Regions from separate parts of the Pseudomonas solani genome, predicted to be linked through region 1. Evidence: predicted binding sites of a transcription regulator. Region 1 holds the regulator's gene; each other region holds the start of a gene.

Region 1 (5,835 bases):
TTCGGCAGCCGCCTCGTCACCACCCGGCTCGGCCAGGCGTGCCAGGGCAGCCAGCAGCTCCGGCGTGGCCGGCGTCGGCTCGGCGCGCTCGCGTACCTGGCTGAACATCTCGTTGACCGTGTCCAGCGCTTGCAGGACCACGTCCATGAGCTCCGCCGTCACACGGCGTTCGCCCTTGCGCAAGATGTCGAAGACGTTCTCGGCGATGTGGCAGCACTCCACCAGCGCATTCAGCTGGAGGAAGCCGGCACCACCCTTGACCGTGTGGAAGCCGCGGAAAATGGCATTGAGCAGATCCATATCGTCCGGACGGCTCTCGAGCTCGACCAGCTGTTCGGACAATTGCTCCAATATTTCGCCGGCCTCAACCAGGAAGTCCTGGAGGATTTCTTCATCGGCGTCGAAGCTCATTCGGTTGCTCCCTAGAATCCAAGGCTGGATAACAGATCATCGACATCGACCTGACCGGACACGACATCATCACGCTTATCGGCATTGATCTGCGGACCTTCACCCCTGGAAGGCTCTTTTTGTTTTTCTTTTTCAGCCACGATCTCCGCACGGTCGTGGTGGATACCAGCGAAGCGATCGACATCGCTGGCCATCAGTACCAATTTCACCAGGTTGCTCTCGACCTCGGTGACCAGTTGGGTGACGCGCTTGATCACCTGGCCGGTGAGATCCTGATAGTCCTGGGCAAGGAGGATGTCGTTCATCCTCGACGAAAGCTGTTCGGTATCGCGTTGACTGCGAGCAAGGAAAGTCTCGATGCGCTTGGCCAGGTCGCGGAAGGCATCCGCGCCAATTTCCCGACGCATGAAGCGCCCCCACTCCTCTCCCAGGCTCTGGGCTTCATCGCCTAGGCCATTGAGCAGCGGTGCGCTCTCCTCCACCAGGTCCATGGTCCGGTTCGCGGCCTTCTCGGTCATCTTCACCACGTAGGAAAGACGATCAGTGGCGTCGGCGATCTGCGAAACCTCTGTGGCATGGGGCAGGTGCGGGTCGATCTGGAAGTTGACGATCGCGGTGTGCAGCTCGCGCGTCAGCTTGCCGACTTCCTGGTACAGCCCGCGATCACGGACTTTGTTGAGTTCATGGATGAGTTGCACGGCATCGCCGAAATTGCCTTTTTCAAGGGTATCGACCAGCTCGCGCGCATGGTTTTTCAGGGTCGACTCAAGGTCTCCCGGTTGGGAATCTTTTTGGTCCATGGCGTCCTCGCGACTGGCATCAGCCGTTGACCCGTTCGAAGATCTTCTCGATCTTCTCTTTGAGCACCTGGGCGGTGAAAGGCTTGACCACATAGCCGTTCACACCGGCCTGGGCCGCTTCGATGATCTGGTCACGCTTGGCCTCGGCCGTCACCATCAGCACCGGCAGGTGCTTGAGGCGCTCGTCGGCACGCACGGCGCGCAACAGATCGATCCCGGTCATGCCCGGCATGTTCCAGTCGGTGACCAGGAAATCGAAGTTGCCACTGTGCAGCATGGGTAGAGCGGTGGTGCCATCATCGGCCTCTGCGGTATTGGTGAAACCCAAGTCACGCAGGAGGTTCTTGATGATGCGTCTCATCGTCGAGAAATCGTCCACGATGAGGATTTTCATGTTCTTGTCCAAATCGACCTCCGTACAGTCCTAAACGCCCCCGTAGAACGGGGGCGTCGATCAATCGAAAAACCGGCGTGCCAATCAGTGCGCGCGCCATTCACCCAGCCGTGACCGCAAGCGTGCGGCACATTGGCTGTGCAACTGGCTGACCCGCGATTCACTGACCCCCAGCACTTCGCCGATTTCCTTCAAATTCAGCTCTTCGTCGTAATACAGCGCCAGTACCAAGCGCTCTCGTTCCGGCAGATTGGCGATGGCGTCAGCCAGCGCCGCCTGGAAGCGCTCGTCTTCCAGATCATTCGAAGGTTCGAGATGGGTGACTCCGGTGTCTTCGTGCGTCGCGCCATGTTCACCGTCCTGCAACAGGTCGTCGAAGCTGAACAGGCGGCTGCCCAAAGTGTCGCTCAGGATGCCGTAGTAATCTTCGAGACTCAATCCAAGTTCGGCCGCAACTTCCTGATCTTTAGCGTCTCGCCCGGTTCTTGCCTCAATTTTCCGGATGGCATCGCTCACCATCCGGGTGTTGCGATGGACCGAGCGTGGTGCCCAATCCCCTTTTCTCACTTCATCGAGCATGGCACCGCGGATGCGTATGCCTGCATAGGTCTCGAAACTTGCGCCCTTGCTGGAATCGTATTTCTTCGAGGCTTCGAGCAGGCCGATCATGCCGGCCTGCATCAGGTCCTCCACCTGCACGTTGGCCGGCAAGCGGCCCAGCAGGTGGTAGGCGATGCGTTTGACCAGCGGCGCGTAGCGCTCGATCAGCTGGTGCTGGGAATCCCTAGCCTGTGCCTTGTTGTACATACGAAGTCCACTAGCGGGTGTCATATGGCCGAATCCGCGATCGGTTGCTGCACCAGGCGCTCCACGAAGAACTCCAGATGACCGCGTGGGTTGGCCGGCAGGGGCCAGCTGTCCACTTTCTGGGCTATCGCCTTGAACGCCAGGGCGCACTTCGAGCGCGGGAAGGCTTCGTAAACCGCGCGCTGCTTCTGCACGGCCTTGCGTACGGATTCGTCATAGGGCACCGCGCCGACATATTGCAAGGCCACATCCAGGAAGCGATCAGTCACTTTGGTCAGCTTAGCAAAGAGGTTGCGACCCTCCTGTGGACTATGTGCCATGTTGGCCAATACGCGGAAACGGCTCATGCCGTAGTCGCGGTTGAGGAGCTTGATCAAAGCATAGGCGTCGGTGATGGAAGTGGGTTCGTCACAGACGACTACGATCACTTCCTGCGCCGCGCGCACGAAGCTGACCACCGCGTCGCCGATGCCGGCGGCGGTGTCGATCACCAGAACGTCGAGGTTGTCGCTGATCTCGCTGAAAGCCTGGATCAGGCCGGCGTGCTGCATGGGCGAGAGCTGCACCATGCTTTGGGTGCCCGAGGCGGCCGGCACGATACGAACGCCACCCGGGCCCTGCAGCAGCACGTCACGCAGGTCGCACTCGCCGGCGATCACGTCGGCCAGGGTGCGCTTGGCGGTGAGGCCGAGCAGTACGTCGACGTTGGCCAGGCCAAGGTCGGCGTCCAGCAGCATGACCCGGCGACCGAGATCGGCGAGGGCCAGCGAGAGGTTCACCGACACGTTGGTCTTGCCGACGCCACCTTTGCCGCCGGTTACGGCAATCACCTGTACGGGATGCAAACTACCCATTTATTACACCTTGTCTCACGTCGACTGGGCCACTTGGCGGGCTCGTGCCACTCATCCGGAGTGGCTGGGGTTCTATCCGACTCGGCGGGCCGGGTTCTGGTACAGCCCGGCGAACAGGTCGGCCATGGCTTCTTCGCTGGGGTCCTCCGGCGTCTGCAGGCTCACTGCACGGCTCACCAGCTGGTGGCTGCGGGGGATCTGCAGGTCATCCGGAATCCGAGGCCCGTCAGCAAGATAGGCTACCGGGAGATGCTGGCCGATAGCCAGTCCTAAAACCTCTCCCAGGCTCGCCGCTTCGTCGAGCTTGGTCAGGATGCAGCCAGAAAGACCGCAACGCTTATAACTATGGTAGGCCGCCTTTAGCACTTGGCTCTGACTCGTTGCAGCCAGCACCAGATAGTTCCTGGCTTTGACACCACGGCTGGCCAAGGTCTCCAACTGCATTTTAAGCGCAGGATCGGTCGCCGGCAGGCCTGCGGTGTCAATCAGCACCACACGTTTGCGCGCCAGCGGGGCCAACGCCTGGGTCAGGGATTGGCCGGGATCGACATGGGTCACCGACACGTTGAGGATGCGGCCGAGAGTCTTCAACTGCTCCTGGGCGCCGATCCGGTAGCTGTCCATGCTCACCAGGGCGATCTGCTGGGCGCCGTATTTCAGTACGTAGCGCGCAGCCAGCTTGGCCAGGGTGGTGGTCTTGCCCATGCCGGCCGGGCCGACCAGGGCGATCACACCGCCCTCTTCCAGCGGCTCCTGCTGCGGTGTGCGGATGGCGTGGGCCAGGTGGGCCAGGACCATGCGCCAGGCCTGGCGCGGGTCCTTGACGGAGGCGACACGCTCCATCAGGGCACGGGATAGTTCGGCGGACAGGCCCATGCGCTGCAGGCGACGCCAGAGGCCGGCCTGCTGCGGACGGCGGCTCTGCATCTGGCCCCAGGCGATGGAGCCCAGCTGGACTTCGATCAGTTCACGCAGGCCGTTGAGTTCGAAACGCATGGCATCCAGGCTGCGCTGGTCGGCGGCGGCCGGTGCTGCGGCCTTCGGCTGGGCAGCGGGTGCCGCCAGCGGCGAGGCACTTGCACGCTCGGTGCGTTGCGGACGCATGGCGGCGGCGAGGCTTTCCGCAGACACGTCCGAACGGTCGGCAACCAGCTGGCGGTTCTTGCCGGCGTCGGCCTGGCCACCGCGGTTGCTCAGCTCGGCATGGGCCTCGGCGATGCGGGTCTGGGTACGGCGCAGCTCGGCTTCGAGGGCCGGGTTGGGCTTGCTCGGGGCGGGAGCCGGCATGGGATAGTCGAGCGCGGCGGTGATCTCCACCCCACCGGCGACCCGACGAGTGCCGATGATGGAGGCATCCGCGCCCAGTTCGTCCCGCACCAGTTTCATGGCCTGGCGCATATCCGCAGCGAAGAAGCGTTTGACCTGCATGGCCTGTGACCTCGGTTAGTTCTGCCCCACAGTCGAGACTATGGTGACCTGCTTGTTGTCCGGTATTTCCTGGTAGGCCAGTACGTGCATGGTTGGCACGGCGAGCCTTGCGAAGCGCGACAGCATCGCCCGGATCGGCCCGGCTACCAGCAGGATGGCCTGCTTGCCGAGCATTTCCTGGCGCTGCGCCGCTTCCACCAGGGAACGTTGCAGCTTCTCGGCCATGCCAGGCTCCAGGAGGATGCCATCCTCGGAGCCTTGTCCGGCCTTCTGCATGCTACTGAGCAATATCTGTTCCAACCTGGGCTCCAGGGTGATCACAGGCAGCTCCGGCTCTAGTCCCACAATGCTTTGCACGATTGCGCGGCTCAGCGCCACGCGAACAGCTGCCACCATAGCGGCGGGATCTTGACTCTTGGGTGCGACGTTGGCGATGGCCTCGGCGATGGTGCGGATGTCGCGCACCGGTACCTGCTCCTGCAGCAGCGCCTGCAGCACCTTGAGCAGGGTCGACAGCGAAACCAGGCCCGGAACCAGCTCTTCCGCCAGCTTGGGCGAGCTCTTGGCCAGCAATTGCATGAGCTGCTGCACTTCTTCGTGCCCCAGCAGCTCGTGGGCGTGCTTGTGCAGGATCTGATTGAGGTGGGTGGCGACCACGGTGCTGGCGTCCACCACCGTGTAGCCGAGGGACTGCGCCTGGTCACGCTGGCTGCCGTCGATCCACACGGCCTCCAGGCCGAACGCCGGATCCTTGGCGGCGATGCCGTTGAGGGTGCCGAACACCTGGCCGGGGTTGATCGCCAGCTCGCGGTCCGGGTAGACCTCCGCCTCGGCCACGCTGACACCCATCAGGGTCAGGCGATAGGCGTTGGGCAGCAGGTCGAGGTTGTCGCGGATGTGCACCGACGGCATGAGGAAGCCCATCTCCTGGGACAGCTTCTTGCGTACGCCCTTGATGCGGGTGAGCAGCTGGCCACCCTGGTTGCGGTCCACCAGGGGAATCAGGCGGTAGCCGACTTCCAGGCCGACCATGTCCACCGGGGTGACGTCGTCCCAGCCCAGCTCCTTGGTTTCCGGGGCACGCTGGGCCGGCAGCAGTTCCTGCTGGCGCTGCGCTTCCTGCACAGCCACTTCCTTCTCC
Region 2 (5,835 bases), 480 kb from region 1:
GGCCAGTTCGCCCAGTTCGTCATTGCTGTCGGCCGGCAAACGGCGGGTCAGGTCGCCTTCACCGGCGGCGATGTCGTCCAGGTTGGCCTTGATCTGCTGCAGGGGACGCAGGAAGGCGTTGCTCAGCGCGGTGCCGATGATGCCGAACACCACCAGCAGGATCGCGGCGATCACCGCGATGCTGGTGAGGATGGTGCTGATGCGTGCATCGATCGCCTCCTGCACCACCGCCACCTGGGCCTCCACGCCATCGAGGTTCACCGCAGTGCCGAGCGCCATGTCCCACTTGGGCAGGTAGTAGGTGTAGCCGAGCTTGGGCACCTGCACGCTCTCGTTGCCCGGTAGGGGCGAGCTGTAGAACACGTAGTGGCTGTCGTCCTTGGCGACCCGGACCAACTCGTCGTTGACAGGCACGCCGTTGACGTCCTTGCGGCCCGAGAAGCTCTTGCCCACGTCAACCGGGCTGTCGCCGCGGAACAGGCGGATCACCTGCGAATCGTAGGCGAAGAAGTAGCTGTCCTTGCCGTACTTGATCTTCTTGAGAATCTCGATGGCCTTGTCGCGGGTGGCCATGTCGTTGGCCGGGGACGCGTCATAGAGGGTCTGGACCGAGCCCAGGGCGATCTGCATGTAGTGCTGCAGCTCCTGGCGGCTCTCCTGGATCAGCCGTTCGCGGGTTTCCTTGACCTCGCCTTCGGCCAGGTTGAGCAGCACCTTGGCGGCGGCTCCGCTGAGTACGAGGGCGAAGAGGATCACCGGCGCGAGCGCCAGCAGCAGGACCTTGGTTTTGAGTGTCAGGCGCATATTTCCATTCCTTGAAGGGAGGCAGGCCGGGAAAACGAAACGGGATCGACCGCTTATCGGCAGCCCCGTGAATAGCTGTAGCACCCGGCCGACACCGACGTTCGGCCGGATGGCACGGGGGCTGTCAGAGAAGCATGGCTGCCGCCCAGCCGAATGCCAGTAGCGGCAGGTTGTAATGCAGGAAGGTGGGCACCACCGTGTCCCAGATGTGATCGTGTTGGCCATCGACGTTGAGCCCGGAGGTCGGCCCCAGGGTCGAGTCCGAGGCGGGCGAGCCGGCATCGCCCAGCGCCCCGGCGGTGCCAACGATGGACACGATGGCCAGCGGGCTGAAGCCAAGCTGCACGCCCAGCGGCACGAAGATCGCCGCGATGATCGGCACCGTGGAGAAGGACGAACCGATGCCCATGGTCACCAGCAAGCCCACCAGCAGCATCAGCAGCGCGCCCATGGCCTTGCTGTTGCCGATCAGCGCTGCGGAGGCCTCCACCAGGCTGGAGACCTGGCCGGTGGCGCGCATTACCTCGGCGAAGCCGGCGGCGGCGATCATGATGAAGCCGATCATGGCCATCATCTTCATGCCCTGGGTGAACAGGTCGTCGACCTCTTTCCAGCGCACCACGCCCGACAGCGAAAACACCAGGAAGCCCACCAGGGCGCCGACGATCATCGAGTCCAGCCACAGCTGCACCACGAAGGCGACCAGGATGGCCACGCCGGCCACCGCCAGGCTGCGCGGATCGTACTTCGCCTCCACCTGCTCGGCCTGGGCGATCAGCGTCAGGTCATAGACGCGCTTGCGGCGATAACTGAACAGCACCGCGATGAGCAGGCCGGAAACCATGCCCAGCGCCGGTATCAGCATCGCCTCGGTGACGTTCACACCGGTAACGTCGACGCCACTTTTCACCACATTCGCCAGCAGGATCTCGTTGAGGAAGATGTTGCCGAACCCCACCGGCAGGAACATGTAGGGGGTGATCAGGCCAAAGGTGATCACGCAGGCCACCAGGCGCCGGTCGATCTGCAGGCGCGTCAGCACGTACAAGAGCGGCGGCACCAGCAGCGGGATGAAGGCGATGTGGATGGGCAGGATGTTCTGCGAGGAGATGGCCACGCACAGCAACAGGGCGATGAGGATCCATTTCAGCGCAGCGCCTTCCTGTGCACCACCCCGGCCGACACGGCCGATGATGCCGTCCGCCAGTGCATGGGCCAGCCCGGAACGCGCGATGGCCACGGCGAAAGCCCCCAGCAGCGCGTAAGACAGGGCGACGGTCGCGCCACCACCAAGGCCTTTGTTGAAGGCATCCAGCGTGCCCTGCACGCCCAGGCCGCCGAGCAGGCCGCCCGTTAGCGCGCCGATCACCAGGGCCATCACCACGTGCACCCGGCACAGGCTCAGCACCAGCATGATGCCAACCGCCACTATCACCGCATTCATCCGCTTCGCTCCGAGTTGCGGTCAACCCGCAAAAAAAGCCGCGTACTCTGCCCAATGAGCGCCGCGCTGTCAAAAGAAACGCCGTGCGAAATACTGGACGCTCCGTGCATAATATTTGCATCCAGATTCGCCGCTCCCATGCATTCCGTGTGGAAGCCGCATCGCCATGGCAGGCGCATCAAGTTTTTCCCTGCCGCGCCGATAGCGGCTTGCAGTCCGACGAGATAGAAGGAAAGACCCATGCCGTTCAGTCGCCTGTCCATTCAGTGGAAAATCACCCTGCTCGCCGGCCTCTGCCTGCTGGCCATCGTGACCCTCCTGGTCGGTGCCTCGCTCTACCAGTCCAAACGCAGTGCCGAGCTGGTGAAATCCGCCAGTTCGCAGATGCTCGACTACAGTGCGCGCCAGCGCATGCAGGCCCGCGGCGAGTTGCAGGCGCTGCGCATCCAGCGCTACTTCATGGACACCTACCAGTACGGCAAGGGCTTCTCGCGCCAGGTGCTGTTCCTCAAGGACCAGGCCGAGAAACGCTTCCTCGACGCCTTCGACCTGCGCGAGGACATGACCCGCCAGGTGAAGACCAGCCTCGAGGCCAACCCCAATCTGCTCGGCCTCTACCTGGTGTTCGAGCCCAACGCCCTGGACGGCAAGGACGAGTTGTTCATCGACCAGGCCGAGCTGGGCAGCAACGACAAGGGCCGCTTCTCCCTCTACTGGTCGCAATCCACCCCCGGCAAGCTGGAGTCGGAATCCATGACCGAGGAGCTGCTCGGCGACAGCAGCCCCATGGCCAACGGCATGCCCTACAACACCTGGTACACCTGCCCGCTGAAGACCCGTGACTCCTGCGTGCTGGAGCCCTACTACGACGACGTCGGTGGCAAGAAGGTGCTGATGACCAGCATCGCCTTCCCCCTGGAACTGAACGGCAAGGTGGTCGGCGTCATGGGCCTGGACATCAGCCTGGACAGCCTCCAGCAGCTCAGCGTCGACGGCAGCAAGGACCTCTACGACGGCCAGGGCCAGGTCAGCATCATCAGCCCCATCGGCCTGCTCGCCGGCCACAGTCGCGACGCCTCGCAGCTCAGCCTCAAGCTGGACAAGGCCTTCGGCGCCGACGCCGGCGAGATCGCCTCGGTGGTCAGCGCCGGCAAACCCGCCGAGATCGACCGCGAAGGCATTCTCCGCGTCATGCAGCCGTTCAAGCCGATCCCCACCAGCGCCGCCTGGAGCGTGCTCCTGGAGGTGCCGGACAAGGTCCTGCTGGGCCCGGCGCTGAAGCTCGAAGCGCAGCTCGATGAGCAAAGCGCCGCCAGCAGCCTGACCGCCACCCTGATCGGCCTCGCCGCCGCCGTGGTCGGCCTGCTGCTGATGTGGCTCACCGCCCTGGGCGTGACCCGGCCGATCCTCGGGGTCGCCGCCATGCTGAAGAACATCGCCAGTGGCGAGGGCGACCTCACCCGCCGCCTGGAATACGCCCGCCAGGACGAACTGGGCGAGCTGGCCGGCTGGTTCAACCGCTTCCTCGACAAGCTGCAACCGGTCATCGCCGACGTGAAGCGCTCGGTGCAGGACGCCCGCAGCACCGCCGACCAATCCGCCGCCATCGCCAGCCAGACCAGCGCCGGCATGCAGCAGCAGTACCGCGAGGTGGACCAGGTCGCCACCGCCTCCCACGAGATGAGCGCAACCGCCCAGGACGTCGCCCGCAGCGCCGCCCAGGCCGCCGAAGCCGCGCGCGGTGCCGACCACGCCACCCGCGAGGGCCTGGGCGTGATCGGCAAGACCACCAGCGCCATCGAGCAGTTGGCCAGCGAAATGAGCGCCGCCATGGAAGAAGTCCAGGGCCTGGCCAGCAGCAGCGAGCAGATCGGCTCGGTGCTGGAGGTGATCCGCGCCATCGCCGAGCAGACCAACCTGCTGGCCCTCAACGCCGCCATCGAAGCGGCCCGTGCCGGTGAGGCCGGGCGTGGCTTCGCCGTGGTCGCCGACGAGGTGCGCAACCTCGCCAAGCGCACCCAGGATTCGGTGGAGGAAATCCGCCAGGTGATCGAAGGCCTGCAGCACGGCACCCGCGAGGTGGTCGGCTCCATGCACAGCAGCCATCGCCAGGCCCAGGGCAGCGTCGAGCAGGTGGAACACGCGGTCGCCGCCCTGCAACGCATCGGCGATGCCGTGGCGGTGATCACCGACATGAACCTGCAGATCGCCAGCGCCGCCGAGGAACAGAGCGCGGTGGCCGAGGAGATCAACCGCAACGTCGCCGCCATCCGCGACGTCACCGAGTCCCTCTCCGGCCAGGCCCAGGAATCCGCCCAGGTCAGCCAGGCGCTGAACAGGCTGGCCAACCACCAGCAAGGGTTGATGGACCAGTTCCGCGTCTGACGCCGTGCCAGGGGCCGCGTTCGCGGTTCCTGGCGAGCACCGCCCCTGTCACCATTTGCCCGCCGCGCTGACGCGCCGGTGCTTGTCCGCCGCTGCGCTGCCAGCTAGCCTGCGCCATCCCTCAGAAAGGAAACCCGAGATGCTCAACTACGCCATCGTCGCCGGCTCCAGCCGTGCCAACAGCCAGTCCGGCAAGGTCGCCCGCTTCATCCGCCAACGCCTGGTGGAGCTGCAACTGGCCAACGAAGCCCACACCAGCGTCATCGACCTGGGCGCCCAGCCGCTGCCCCTGTGGCCGGCCGAAGACACCGGCCCCTGGGCCGGCTTCCAGCAGCAGCTGAAGGCCGCCGACGCGGTGATCGTCATCGCCCCCGAGTGGAACGGCATGGCCTGCCCGGCGATCAAGAACTTCTTCATCTACGCCAGCAAGGCGGAACTGGCCCACAAGCCGGGCCTGCTGGTGGGCATCTCCTCCGGCATCGGCGGCGGCTACCCGATCAGCGAGCTGCGCGCCTCCAGCTACAAGAACTGCCGCCTTTGCTACCTGCCCGAGCACCTGATCGTGCGCGGCGTGGAGAAGGTGCTCAACGGCGCCGAAGTGGTCGGCGAAGACGACCAGCGCATCCGCGCGCGCATGGACTACGACCTGGACATCCTGGCCAAGTACGCCACCGCGCTGAAGCCCGTTCGCGAAACCATCGACATGAGCATCCCGGCCTTCGCCAACGGCATGTAATGCCCCGCCCCGCGCCGCCTGGCGCGGGGTTCCCCATACCCGCTTCCCCCGCACATCCGCACATCCGCACATCCGCACATCCGTAGGGTGGATGACGCTCTTTTCATCCACCAGGCGATCTTGCAGCCAGCACCGCAACCCACCTCGTGGGAGCGAATTCATTCGCGATGGAATACCCGGCCACGCGCAACCCTGTGCCTGCGGAAGGTCTTTCGCGGCTGAAGCCACTCCCACGGGGAGAGCCCGCCGCGAGACCGGACATGGCTGTGTTGGGCCTCGCTGCGCTCGGCGCCAACCTACGGTGTCCGGCTTACAACGAGAACGCCCGCTGCACCACTTCGCCGCGAGGGTCGTCGCTGGGTGCGACGAGGGCGTAGTTGTAGCCACCGCGTGACCAGTATCGCGCTTCCAGCTCGCCATCACGGCGGTTACCGGCGGGCATCTCAGCATAGAGCGAGCCCGGCGA
Region 3 (5,835 bases), 2.9 Mb from region 1:
GCTGACCACGGCGGCCCAGTCGCCGGCGTCGGGCAGCGAGGGGATGGTGACCAGTTCGCCCTGGTCGAAGCCGGCCAGCGCGGCGTCCACCATCTCGCCGGCTTCCATGATCATGTTCGGGTCCAGGTGCGCGGCGTCGATGCCGGAGCGCTCCCAGATCTCGGTGCGGGTGATGCCCGGCAGCACGGCCTGCACCTGCACGCCCTTGGGTGCGATCTCGTGGTTCAGCGTCTGGGTCAGGCTCAGCACATAGGCCTTGGTGGCGCTGTAGGTGGCGTTGAACATCTCGGGGATCAGCGCGACCACCGAGGCGAGGTTGATGATCGCGCCTTCGCCGGCCTCGCCGAAGCGCTTGGCGGCGACCACCGAGAGGTGGGTGAGGGCGGTGACGTTGAGCTCGATCATCGAGTCGATCTGGTCCAGGTCGGCATCGACCAACTGGCCGTTCTGCGCCACCCCGGCGTTGTTCACCAGCACCTTGATGGCGGCATCGCTGGCCAGGCGCTGTTCCACCGCACGCAGGTCGGCGCGCTGGGTCAGGTCGGCCTTGAGGGTTTCCACCTTCACGCCGTATTCGCCGCCGAGGCGTTTGGCCAGTTCGTCGAGGCGTTTCTGGTCGCGGGCCACCAGCAGCAGGTCGAGGCCACGGCGGGCCAGGCGTTCGGCGTAGGTGGCGCCGATCCCGGAGGATGCGCCAGTGATCAGTGCGGTGCCCTTGAGATTGTGCGAGCTCATTGCGGTGTCTCCGGGAAGAGGGGGGGGGATGTTTATATGATGTGCGTAATTCACGATTTATATTATGACTATAATTTTAACTGTCAAGCACAGGATCAGAGTCATTCAAGCGGAGCGACGAAAGGATTCCAGGCCGCTGACCGCAAGCTGACGGGTGGCATGGCCGGTGGGCTCCGGGCTGATGAACGGCCGTGAACCGCGGCCGCGGTGGCCGGTCAATTGCCCCGTGGTCGCCAGGATGGCAGGACGCGGATGCGGGCCACGTCGACGCGGCAGCCGAGCAGGCCGCCGCTGCGTAGCCAATGACCGGCCCCCGCCGAAAGGAACTCGCCATGACCCAGCCCCGCACCCTCACCCGGCCGCGCCTGGCCACCTCGCTGATGCTCGCCTCCCTGCTCGCGCTGCCGACCCTGGGCATGGCGCGGGACTTCCAGGTCACCCGCACCGATGACGGCTTCGACGGCCTCTGCGATGCCGACTGCACGCTGCGCGACGCGGTGGAAGCCGCCAACCGCCTGGGTGGCAAGAACCGCATCGTCCTGCCCGCCGGCGTCTACGCCCTGACCCTGCCGCCGACCATGGGGGAGGAGGGCGAGATCCTCGACGAGGACCAGAACCTCAACGGTGACCTCGACGTGCGGGCCGACAACCTGACCCTGGTCGGTGCCGGCGTGGGTGCCAGCGTCATCGACGGTTCGGGCCTGGACCGCCTGCTGGAGATCGACCTCGGCGTCACCGTCCTGCTCCAGGACCTGACCCTGCGCAACGGCCACACCACCAGCAACGGCGGTGCCATCGAGAACTTCGGCTACCTGGTGGTGCGCCGTGTGGCCTTCCAGGACAACCGCGCCAGCTTCGGCTTCTACGATGGCGACGGCGGCGCGATCTCCAACCGCGGCACCCTGGAAGTCCACAGCTCGGTGTTCGAGCGCAACCGGGCCGACTTCGGCGACTCCGGCCGCGCCCTGGGCGGGGCCATCTTCAACGGCGGCCTGCTCACCCTGCGCGACAGCCTGTTCAGCGAGAACGTCACCAATGGCGACGACGTGGTCGCCCTCGGAGGGGCGCTGTTCAACACCGGCACCGCCGACGTGGCCCGCAGCGCCTTCCTCCATCACCGCGCCGACGGGCCCGGCGTGGTCATCCGCAATGACGGCAACGGCGTGCTCAGGCTGACCAACGTCACCGTCTCCGGGAAGAACGCCAACGGCGAGGGGGATTACGACGCCGTGGTTGCCAACGGCTCCGACTACCCGATGTTCGCCGGTACGCCGAGCCTGCAACTGGTCAACGTCACCATCGCCGACAACCTCACCCTCGGCCTGCTCAACCATGGCCGTCTGTCGGTTCGCAACAGCCTGATTGTCGGCAACGGCAACGAATCCATCGGCCCGGCCAACTGCGCCAATGGCGGTGATACGACGAGCTACCAGGCCAGTGGTCTGCTGCTGGGCACCGATACCGGCAACTGCACCGCCGACATCCAGGTGAACGATGCCGAGGCCTTCGCCCGGGTGCTCTACCCGCTCGCGGCCAACGGTTCCAGCCTGCCGACCCACGCCCTGCGCCCGCGCAGCCCGGCGGTGGACACCGGCGTCGGCTCCTGCACCCGGCAGGATCAGCGCGGTTCCATGCGGCCACGGGATGGCGATGGCGACGGCATGGCGCTGTGCGACCTGGGTGCCTATGAGCGGCCCAAGCCCTGAGGCACAGGCGGATTTTTTGCAAATTGTTTCAAACCTGACGCATCGATTGGAAAAAGCAATTTCAGGATCGGCCCGGTTCGGCTGATAAGACTGGAGCTGCAATCCGAATTGGCAGGGACGCTGGCGAGACCCCAACCCGCAGGTACTGCCATGTCCATACGATCCATCACCATCGCTTCGCGCGCTTCCCTGTGTTTCGCACTGATCACCCTGCTGGTGATCGTCCTCGGTGGTTTCTCATGGCAGCAGATGCATGTGCTGCGGGGGCTGAACAGGACATCGAGACCAACTGGCTACCCTCCATTCAGACCGCCAACGACATCCAGACCAGCCTGCTGCACGTCCGCCTGGAGAGCCTGCGGCTGCTGGCCAGCACCACCCCCGACGAACAGCGCAACGCGCTCGACCAGTTGCAGAGCGCGCGCCAGACCCTGACCGAGAAAAGCGAGCACTACCGCCGTAACATGATCACCAGTGCCGAAGAGCAGCGCGTGTTCGATGGCTCGGCGCAGGCCCTGCAGGCCTACATGGCGGGGTTGCAGAAGCTGATCGACCTGCAAGGCCGCGACCCCGCCCAGGCATTGCTCTGGGCCAACGGCGGCCAACGCGACCTGGCGACGACCTACCAGCAGCACGTGACCAAGCTGATCGACCTCAACGCCGCTGGCGTCAAGCGCTCGGGCGTTGCCGCCAGCGATGCCTACGACACCAGCATCAACATCGTCATCGGCTCGGTGCTGCTGGCCCTGGCGATGACCGTGGCCCTGGCCATGACCCTCACCCGCAGCATCGTGCGGCCCCTGGGCGACTCGCTGCGCTTCGCCGAATCCATCGCCAAGGGCGACCTGACCCGCACCGTCGAAGTCAGCGGCCAGGACGAGGCCACGCGCCTCAGCGAAGCCCTGCAGCGCATGCAGGAGAACCTGCGGCAGACCATCCGGCAGATTTCCGATTCCTCGATCCAGCTCGCCTCGGCGGCGGAGGAAATGACCACCGTCACCGAGCAGGGCAGCCTCACCCTGCAGCAGCAGAACTCCGAGATCGAGCAGGCCGCCGCAGCGGTCAACCAGATGACCGCCGCCGTGGAGGAAGTGGCCCGCAACGCCGCCTCGGCCTCTACCTCGGCGCGCCAGTCCAGCGAAGCGGCGAACCTGGGCAACCAGCGCGTGGCCGAAACCCTGGAGGCGATCCGCAGCCTCTCGGTGCAGGTGCAGGAAACCGAAGCCCAGGTGCAGGGCCTGGCCCAGCAGGCGGTGGACATCAGCCAGGTGCTCAACGTCATTCGTGCCATCGCCGAGCAGACCAACCTGCTGGCCCTCAACGCCGCCATCGAAGCGGCGCGGGCCGGCGAGCAGGGCCGTGGCTTCGCCGTGGTGGCCGACGAGGTGCGCGCCCTGGCCCATCGCACCCAGACCTCGACCCTGGAGATCGAGAAGATGATCGCCTCCATCCAGAACGGCACCGGCTCGGCGGTGCAGGCCATGCAGGCGAGCAACAGCCAGGCCCAGGCCACACGCCTGTCCGCCGACGAAGCCGGGCGCGCCTTGCAGGAAATCACCGAGGCGGTGGGCACCATCGACGAGCGCAACCTGCAGATCGCCACCGCCTCGGAGCAGCAGGCCCACGTCGCCCGCGAAGTGGATCGCAACCTGATGAGCATCCGCGACCTGTCGATCCAGAGCGCCGCCGGCGCCCACCAGACCACGGTCGCCAGCAGCGAAGTGGCGCGCCTGGCGGTGGACCTGAAAGGGCTGGTGGCACGCTTCAGCGTGTAAGGCGATTTCCGGGGCGACCGTAGGGGCGAACTCATTCGCCCAGCGGCGCCCCGCGCCGCCTCTCACGGTGGGAGCGAATTCATTCGCGAAACGCTTTACGGAGCGGTTTCACCATGGCCCCTCGCTGTGTTGGGCCTCGCTGCGCTTCAGCCCAGCGCTTCCCGGCATGGGAACCATCTCCCACTCCCACGGACGAACACCTGTAGGCCTCTGGACAAGCGGCCTGGCGGCGGCATAGCGTTGCCGGGCGCCGGGTTGGCGTGGTTTTCACAGCGTTCCAAGGAGTAATGGTGTTCGATCTTCTCAAGCCGATGTTGTACGTCCGGGTCTATCGCAACCGCATGCTGATCCGCGAGCTCGTGGCCCAGCGTGAGCAGGACGTGCATGCCACTTTCAGCACCGAGCGCTTGCTGGTGGGGCAGTTCAACGATGCCCGTGTCGCGCTGCGCCAGGCCATCAAGCTGATGCTGCGTGGCCAGTGGATGTCCATGGCGCCGACCATCCTCGTGCACCCCATGGAGATGATCGAAGGTGGCTTGTCCCAGGTGGAGGAGCGCATCTTCCATGAGCTCGGCGCCGGCATCGGCAGCCGCCGGGTGCGGGTGCATATCGGCGATGAGCTGAACGACGAGGCCGTGCGCCGCCAGTTGGCTGTGCGATGAGCGCGGAGCTGGTCGAGCGCTGGTTCGGCGCGGGCTTCGCCGGGCTGCACCCCTTGTTGCAGCAGCTGCACCGCCAGGGCGGGGTGCTCCAGGGCGAGGTGGAGCTGGCGACCGGCAGCGGTCTTGCCGGTTGGCTGGGTCGCCGGCTGGCGGCGAAGCTGGGGCTGCCCCTGGGGGCGCGACGGGTGCCCTTGCGGGTGGATATCCACAGCGACGAGGCGGGCCTGCACTGGAATCGGCGCTTCGCCGAATCCGCCACCCTGGTTTCCCTGTTCCGCCCCGTGGGGCACTGGCCGGATGGGCACTGGGAGGAAAGCACCGGTGCCTTGCGCCTGGCCCTGAAGGTAGACAGCCACGACGGCGGCTGGCGCTGGGTGCCGATTGCGGCCTGGGTGCGTGGCCTCCGTGTGCCGCTGTTCCTGTTGCCGCGTACCACTGCCTACAAGCGCATCGAAGACGGGCGTTACCACTTCTTCGTCGGCTTCTCCCTGCCGGGGTTGGGGACGTTGTTGTCCTATAGCGGTGGTTTGGAACTGGTGCCGGCGGTGGTGGCGGAGGCGGGGTGAAGTCCGATCGCGAATGAATTCGCTCCCACAGGAAGAGCGGCGACGCTGCGCGCCGCTTGGCGACTGAAGTCGCCCCTACAGATGCATCCCCACCGGAGGGGCTGACCGTTGTGTAGGGTGGAGGTCGCTGTTTACCTCCACCGGGCGAGGTCGAACCTGGCACCGCGTTATGCCTGAAATACCGCAGCCCCCATAAAAAAACGGGCTCCACCTGGGAGCCCGTCCTCTTCATCGGTTGACGATCAACCCAGCTCGCCCACCGCCCTCCAGGCTTCGTCGATGGCCGCGTGGGCGTAGGCGCTCCAGGCGGCGTCGGAGTTGGCGATGGTGACGTTGCCGACCTTGGTGCGGGCCAGGTTCATCAGCTTCTCGCTCTCGTCCTCATCGTCGA
Region 4 (5,835 bases), 3.1 Mb from region 1:
TGCCCTGCTTGCCCTGGGGCACCAGCACTTCCTGCTGGATCTTCGGGTTGTCGGCCACCACGCGGGCGATGCCGCTTTCTTCGAAGAAGCGGCCGACCAGGGTTTCATGGGCGCGCTCGATCACTTCCACCAGCGCGCCTTCGCGGCGGCCACGGCGGTCGAGGCCGGATACGCGCGCCAGGGCGCGGTCGCCGTCGAACACCAGGCGCATCTGCGCGGGGCTGAGGAAGAGGTCGTCACTGCCGTCATCGGGAATAAGGAAGCCGAAACCGTCGCGGTGGCCGCTGATGCGGCCGCAGATCAGGTCGAGCTTGTCGACCGGTGCATAGGTGCCACGGCGCGTATAGATAAGCTGGCCGTCCCGCTCCATGGCGCGCAAGCGCCGACGCAGGGCCTCCAGCTGGTCTTCGGTGGTCAGACCGAACTCTTCGACCAACTGCTCGCGGTTGGCCGGGGCGCCACGCTCATCGAGACGCTGCAGGATGAGCTCGCGGCTGGGGATGGGGTTTTCATACTTTTCCGCCTCGCGGGCGGCCTCGGGATCGAGGTTTTGCCAATCGGCCATCAGAGGGGATTCACCTTTTCATTCATAGTTATGTTTGCCATCTGTCTATTGAAGCGCGAAATCCGTTCAGCGGTCAGCTTTCATCCAAGAATAATTTTTTTGCCGTCAGGGGTTTACAAGCAAAAAGTCGAACCGTATAGTTCGCGCCCACAGCGTTGCTGAGACGCTGTGAGTGCCCAGGTGGCGGAATTGGTAGACGCACTAGGTTCAGGTCCTAGCGGTGGCAACACCGTGGAAGTTCGAGTCTTCTCCTGGGCACCATTATTCAAGCGACTGAGCCTTTGGCTTGGTTTGCAGTACAAAGGGTAGCAGCACACCCTGTCGACCTGGTCGATCAAGTGCAGCAAAAAAGTCGATGAGCGATCATCGCAATGTGCCCAGGTGGCGGAATTGGTAGACGCACTAGGTTCAGGTCCTAGCGGTGGCAACACCGTGGAAGTTCGAGTCTTCTCCTGGGCACCACTCTTCAACACAAAGCCAAGCTCTGCTCGGCTTTGTGCTTTCTGGCATCCAGCCATCAGGCCTTGAACTGGCCGAGGCTGGATTTCAGTTGCGCCGCCAGCCCGTCGAGTACACGACCGCTGCTGACGGTTGCCGCCACGGCGTCCGCCGCCAGGCGCGCCTCGGAATGGATGACGTCGACCCGACCCCGCACGGCATGCGCCCCTTCGGCCTGGTGCTCGGCCGCTCGCGCCGCCGCCCTCACCGCCTCGTGCACTTCCTCCACCGCCTGCTGCACGCTCTGCTGCAGGCGCTCGCTGTCCCGTAGCGCATCGATACCCTCGGTCGCACGAGCGCGTGCCTGGGCAATGGCCGCGACCGCCTCCTTGGCGCCCTTCTGCAATGCACCGATATGCGCCTGGATATCACCGGTGGATTGCTGGGTCTTGCTGGCCAGCGCACGCACCTCGTCGGCCACCACCGCGAAGCCGCGACCACTCTCCCCCGCCCGCGCTGCTTCGATCGCCGCGTTCAACGCCAGGAGGTTGGTCTGTTCGGCGATGCCGTGGATGACCGAGAGCACCACTTCGATCTGCTCGCTTTGCCGCGCCAGGCGCTCGATCACCTCAGCGCCGTTTTGCACACGCTCTTCCAGGGTCTCGATCAGGCCACCCACCTTGCGGGCGATGGCGGCATTGTCCTGGGTCGCCTGGCGAATCTCACCAACCTGCTGCAAGGCCGTTTGCATGGCCTGGCTTTCGCCCTGGGCCTCCGCCGTCATCTGCGCCAGCGCATCGAGACTGCCGGCGACTTCATTGCGCTGGCGCTCGGCAGCCGCCGCGGCCGCCAGGCTGCGCTCGGACAGGGAGCGGATTTCACTGCCCGTGCGCACCGCCACATCCCCGGCCTCGCGGACGATGGGCTGCAGCTTGTCGATGAAGCGGTTCACCGCCGTAGCCATCTCGCCCAGCTCATCACTGCTGTCCAGACGCACACGACGAGTCAGATCACCCTCACCAGCGGCCAGGTCGTTCAGTGCAGCGATCAGCAGACGCAGGCGATTGACCACACGATGGCCGAGCACCACCGCCAGCACCAGCAATACACCGAGCCCCACCAGTACCAGGGCCAAGCCGATGCGCCAGCGCAACTCATTGGCGGCACCTTCCACCGTCTTCTGGGTGCCGGTACTCATGCCATTGGCCGCCTCCTGGGCGGACTTGAGCCGCGCCGTCAGCACCGCCGTGCTGTCGGTTGCCGCACCGGAAAGACTCTGCCCCACCAGCTCACCACCGCTGGCGATCAGCGCACTGAAGCGTGAGTCCAGCGCCTTCAACTGGTCTTCGATGGTGGCCGTGGAGACCCCTAGGCGCACCTTGCCGATCTCCACGCCATTGGGGCTGATGGAGGCTTCGACCATGTAGACGGACGGGTCGCTGGCGGCGGCGTTGAGCACCTTATCCAGCGCACGCTCGCCCTGCCCCTTGGCCAGCAGGGCCTTGATCGCGGCGTTCTCGCGATTGAGGTAACGCGTCAGGTGCTGGCCCTGGGCATCGTCATACACCACGAAGAGTACGTTGGGATTGCGCTGGGCGCGGCGGGCGAACTCGGAGAGCGTGGGTATATCGTTGTCCCACATGGCGCGTGGCGCGACCGCGGCGAGCAACTGGGCGAGATCAGTGGCGGACGCCTTGAGGTTCTCTTCCAGCGTGGAACGCAATTGCCCCTGCTCCGCCTTGAGGCGCTCGGACAGGGAGGCACTGAGGCGCTCACGGGTCTTGCTGGAAAGACTGGAAAGGCTGCCGGAAACCTCCTGACCAGCCTGCTCCAGTTCGCCCGACAGGCGGCGGGTGTCGTCACCCAGGCGCTGACCGAGATCCTCGACCAACGAGTCGACCGTGCCCCGAGTCAGGGCAACGGCCACCACCACCTGCACCAGCAGGGAGACGCCGAGAGCGATGAAAACAGGCCGCAGCAAGCGGCTTCTGAGCAGGGAAAGGATGGCGGACACGACGATGCTCCTCTACGACCGTTCTTCTTTAACGGCGACTTCAGGGATTTATAGAGCGCCAGCAAGGGCCGTGCCGCAATATTTTCTTTCGCCCATGAAAAAGGGCCGCACGAGGCGGCCCTTTTTCGAGTCGGTCGACTCAGGCGTACGGGTGGCGCAGGACGATGGTTTCGTTGCGATCCGGGCCGGTGGAGATGATGTCGATGGGCGCACCGACCAGCTCCTCGATGCGCTTGATGTAGGCACGGGCAGTGGCCGGCAGCTCATCGAGCGACTTCACGCCAACGGTGGATTCGCTCCAGCCCGGCATGTCTTCGTAAACCGGCTGCAGGCCGATGTAGCTGTCGGCGTCGGTCGGCGCATCGACCAGCACGTCGCCGTTCTGGTCCTTGTAGCCGACGCAGATACGGATGGTTTCAAGACCGTCCAGTACGTCCAGCTTGGTCAGGCACAGGCCGGAGATGCTGTTGATCTCGATGGCGCGACGCAGGATGACGGCATCGAACCAGCCGCAACGACGGGCGCGACCGGTGGTGGAGCCGAACTCATGGCCACGCTTGGCCAGGAAGGCGCCGGTCTCATCGAACAGCTCGGTGGGGAACGGGCCCGAACCCACACGGGTGGTGTAGGCCTTGGTGATACCGAGGATGTAGTCCAGGTACAGCGGGCCGAAACCGGAACCGGTGGCGGTGCCGCCAGCGGTGGTGTTGGAGCTGGTGACGAAGGGGTAGGTGCCGTGGTCGATGTCCAGCAGCGAGCCTTGCGCGCCTTCGAACATGATGTAGGCACCCTGCTTGCGCAGTTCGTGCAGGCGGGCGGCGACGTCGGTGATCATCGGCTCCAGCACTTCGGCGTAGCCCAGCGCTTCGTCGAGGGTCTTCTGGAAGTCGACGGCCGGCTCTTTGTAATAGTTCTGCAGGACGAAGTTGTGGTAGTCCAGCAGCTCGCCGAGCTTGGCGGCGAAGCGCTCGCGGTGGAACAGGTCACCGATGCGCAGGCCACGACGGGCGACCTTGTCTTCATAGGCCGGGCCGATACCACGGCCGGTGGTGCCGATCTTGGCATCGCCACGGGCCTTCTCACGCGCCTGGTCGAGGGCGACGTGGTACGGCAGGATCAGGGTGCAGGAAGGGCTGATGAGCAGGCGCTCGCGAACCGGCACGCCCTTCTCTTCCAGCTTGGTGATCTCGCGCATCAGCGCGTCCGGCGCGACAACCACGCCGTTGCCGATCATGCACTGCACGTTCTCGCGCAGGATGCCGGACGGGATCAGGTGGAGCACGGTCTTCTCGCCGTCGATCACCAGCGTGTGACCGGCATTGTGGCCGCCCTGGTAGCGCACGACAGCGGCTGCCTGGTCGGTCAACAGGTCGACGATCTTGCCTTTGCCCTCATCACCCCACTGGGTGCCCAGGACCACGACATTCTTACCCATAACACTTGTCCTCTTCGGAAGCTCGATGCCGGCAACGGCCGGCGGGAAAACCTTAGGAAACCAGGGGCGCAACCTGCCAGCGCCCGTCACGCAGGGACAGCTGGCGATCGCAGCCGACCTCCTGCGCGCTATCTACATCCTGCCCCGGCAACGCCTGGACCACGCGCTGACCTTCGCTGCGCAGCCGTTTCACAGCCTGCCAAAGGTAGACGTCATGGACGTCGGGCGCCCAGATACCAGTCGGGATTTCGTCAAGATCCATCCGCCCCAGGGTGACCAGGGTCTTCAGGTCGGTGGAGAAGCCGGTAGCCGGACGGGCACGACCGAAGTCGGCGCCGATATCGTCATAGCGACCGCCCTGAGCGATGGACTGCCCCTCGCCCGGCACGAAGGCAGCGAACACCACACCCGTGTGGTAGTGGTAGCCGCGCAACTCGCCCAGGTCGAAATACAGAGGCAGTTCGGGATAGCGGAGTTCCAGCTCGTCGGCGATGGCGATCAGCTCGTCGAGGGCGACATGCACCTCGTCCGGCGCATCCATCAGCACGCCCTGAGCCAGCTCCAGCACCTGGCGGTCGCCACACAGCTCGGCGAGTGCGCGAAGCATGGAAGCCAGTTCACTGGGCAGATCTGCGGTCAGATCAGCCACTTCGTCAACGGCCTTGCGCTGCAGGGCGTCGAACAGTTGCTGCTCCACCTCGCCCGACAGCTCGGCGGCACGGGCCAGGCCGCGGTAGATACCGACATGACCGAGGTCCATGTGCACATCCGGCACGGCCGCCAGCTCGAGCATCTCCAGCATCAGGCTGATGACCTCGACGTCACTGGCCGGGCTGGCGTCGCCATAGAGCTCGGCACCCAACTGGATGGGGCTGCGGGAAGTGGAAAGTGCACGCGGCTTGGCGTGCAGCACGCTGCCGGCATAGCACAGGCGATTGGGGCCTTCACGGCGCAGGGTGTGGGCGTCGATACGCGCCACCTGCGGGGTGATGTCGGCGCGGAAGCCCATGAGGCGACCGGATTGCGGGTCGGTCACCTTGAAGGTGCGCAGGTCCAAATCCTGGCCGGCACCGGTCAACAGTGACTCGAGATATTCGATGTGCGGGGTGACCACGAAGTCGTAGCCCCAGCGCTGGAACAGGTCCAGTACCTGGCGGCGGGCTGCTTCGATGCGCGCCGCTTCGGGCGGCAGTACTTCTTCGATTCCATCTGGCAGCAGCCAGCGATCTACCGTTGCCATTACGCCATTCCCCTCTCAGCCGGGCGGCAAGCCTTCAGTGAAGCAGATACAGGAGGCCGGTCCCCAGCAACATGCTGACGAGGCCCATGAGGCGGAGCTGGCGGTCTTTCAACCCTGCCAACCCGTGCACCGCGGCGCGCCAA

Evidence for each region. Region 1 encodes FliA, which starts transcription of late flagellar genes. Its sites were predicted from a motif close to CTAAAGTTTNNNNNNNNNNNGCCGNTAA; they were not measured.
Region 2: a site for FliA is predicted at 2,426-2,453, ahead of PSm6_RS30735 (methyl-accepting chemotaxis protein). Genes of this name have one in related genera too.
Region 3: a site for FliA is predicted at 2,502-2,529, ahead of PSm6_RS04125 (methyl-accepting chemotaxis protein). Genes of this name have one in related genera too.
Region 4: a site for FliA is predicted at 3,046-3,073, ahead of PSm6_RS07235 (methyl-accepting chemotaxis protein). Genes of this name have one in related genera too.

The regions. Positions count from the first base shown of each region.
Region 1 covers NZ_AP023081.1:4,639,934-4,645,768, reverse strand. The annotation lists gene PSm6_RS21145 (chemotaxis protein CheA) at 1-411, opposite strand, end outside; gene PSm6_RS21140 (protein phosphatase CheZ) at 423-1,211, opposite strand; gene PSm6_RS21135 (chemotaxis response regulator CheY) at 1,231-1,605, opposite strand; gene fliA (RNA polymerase sigma factor FliA) at 1,690-2,436, opposite strand; gene fleN (flagellar synthesis regulator FleN) at 2,433-3,266, opposite strand; gene flhF (flagellar biosynthesis GTPase FlhF) at 3,339-4,694, opposite strand; gene flhA (flagellar biosynthesis protein FlhA) at 4,710-5,835, opposite strand, start outside.
Region 2 covers NZ_AP023081.1:5,121,340-5,127,174, reverse strand. The annotation lists gene ctpM (methyl-accepting chemotaxis protein CtpM) at 1-804, opposite strand, end outside; gene PSm6_RS23450 (Na+/H+ antiporter family protein) at 929-2,248, opposite strand; gene PSm6_RS30735 (methyl-accepting chemotaxis protein) at 2,489-4,633, shown strand; gene PSm6_RS23440 (NADPH-dependent FMN reductase) at 4,773-5,369, shown strand; gene PSm6_RS23435 (anti-sigma factor family protein) at 5,680-5,835, opposite strand, start outside.
Region 3 covers NZ_AP023081.1:868,964-874,798, reverse strand. The annotation lists gene PSm6_RS04135 (SDR family NAD(P)-dependent oxidoreductase) at 1-735, opposite strand, end outside; gene PSm6_RS04130 (CSLREA domain-containing protein) at 1,068-2,441, shown strand; gene PSm6_RS04125 (methyl-accepting chemotaxis protein) at 2,681-4,216, shown strand; gene PSm6_RS04120 (hypothetical protein) at 4,507-4,878, shown strand; gene PSm6_RS04115 (DUF4166 domain-containing protein) at 4,875-5,444, shown strand; gene PSm6_RS04110 (NAD(P)-binding protein) at 5,687-5,835, opposite strand, start outside.
Region 4 covers NZ_AP023081.1:1,552,016-1,557,850, forward strand. The annotation lists gene rnr (ribonuclease R) at 1-565, opposite strand, end outside; tRNA gene PSm6_RS07225 (tRNA-Leu) at 740-826, shown strand; tRNA gene PSm6_RS07230 (tRNA-Leu) at 941-1,027, shown strand; gene PSm6_RS07235 (methyl-accepting chemotaxis protein) at 1,083-3,017, opposite strand; gene PSm6_RS07240 (adenylosuccinate synthase) at 3,157-4,452, opposite strand; gene PSm6_RS07245 (ATP phosphoribosyltransferase regulatory subunit) at 4,505-5,692, opposite strand; gene PSm6_RS07250 (DUF2065 domain-containing protein) at 5,727-5,835, opposite strand, start outside.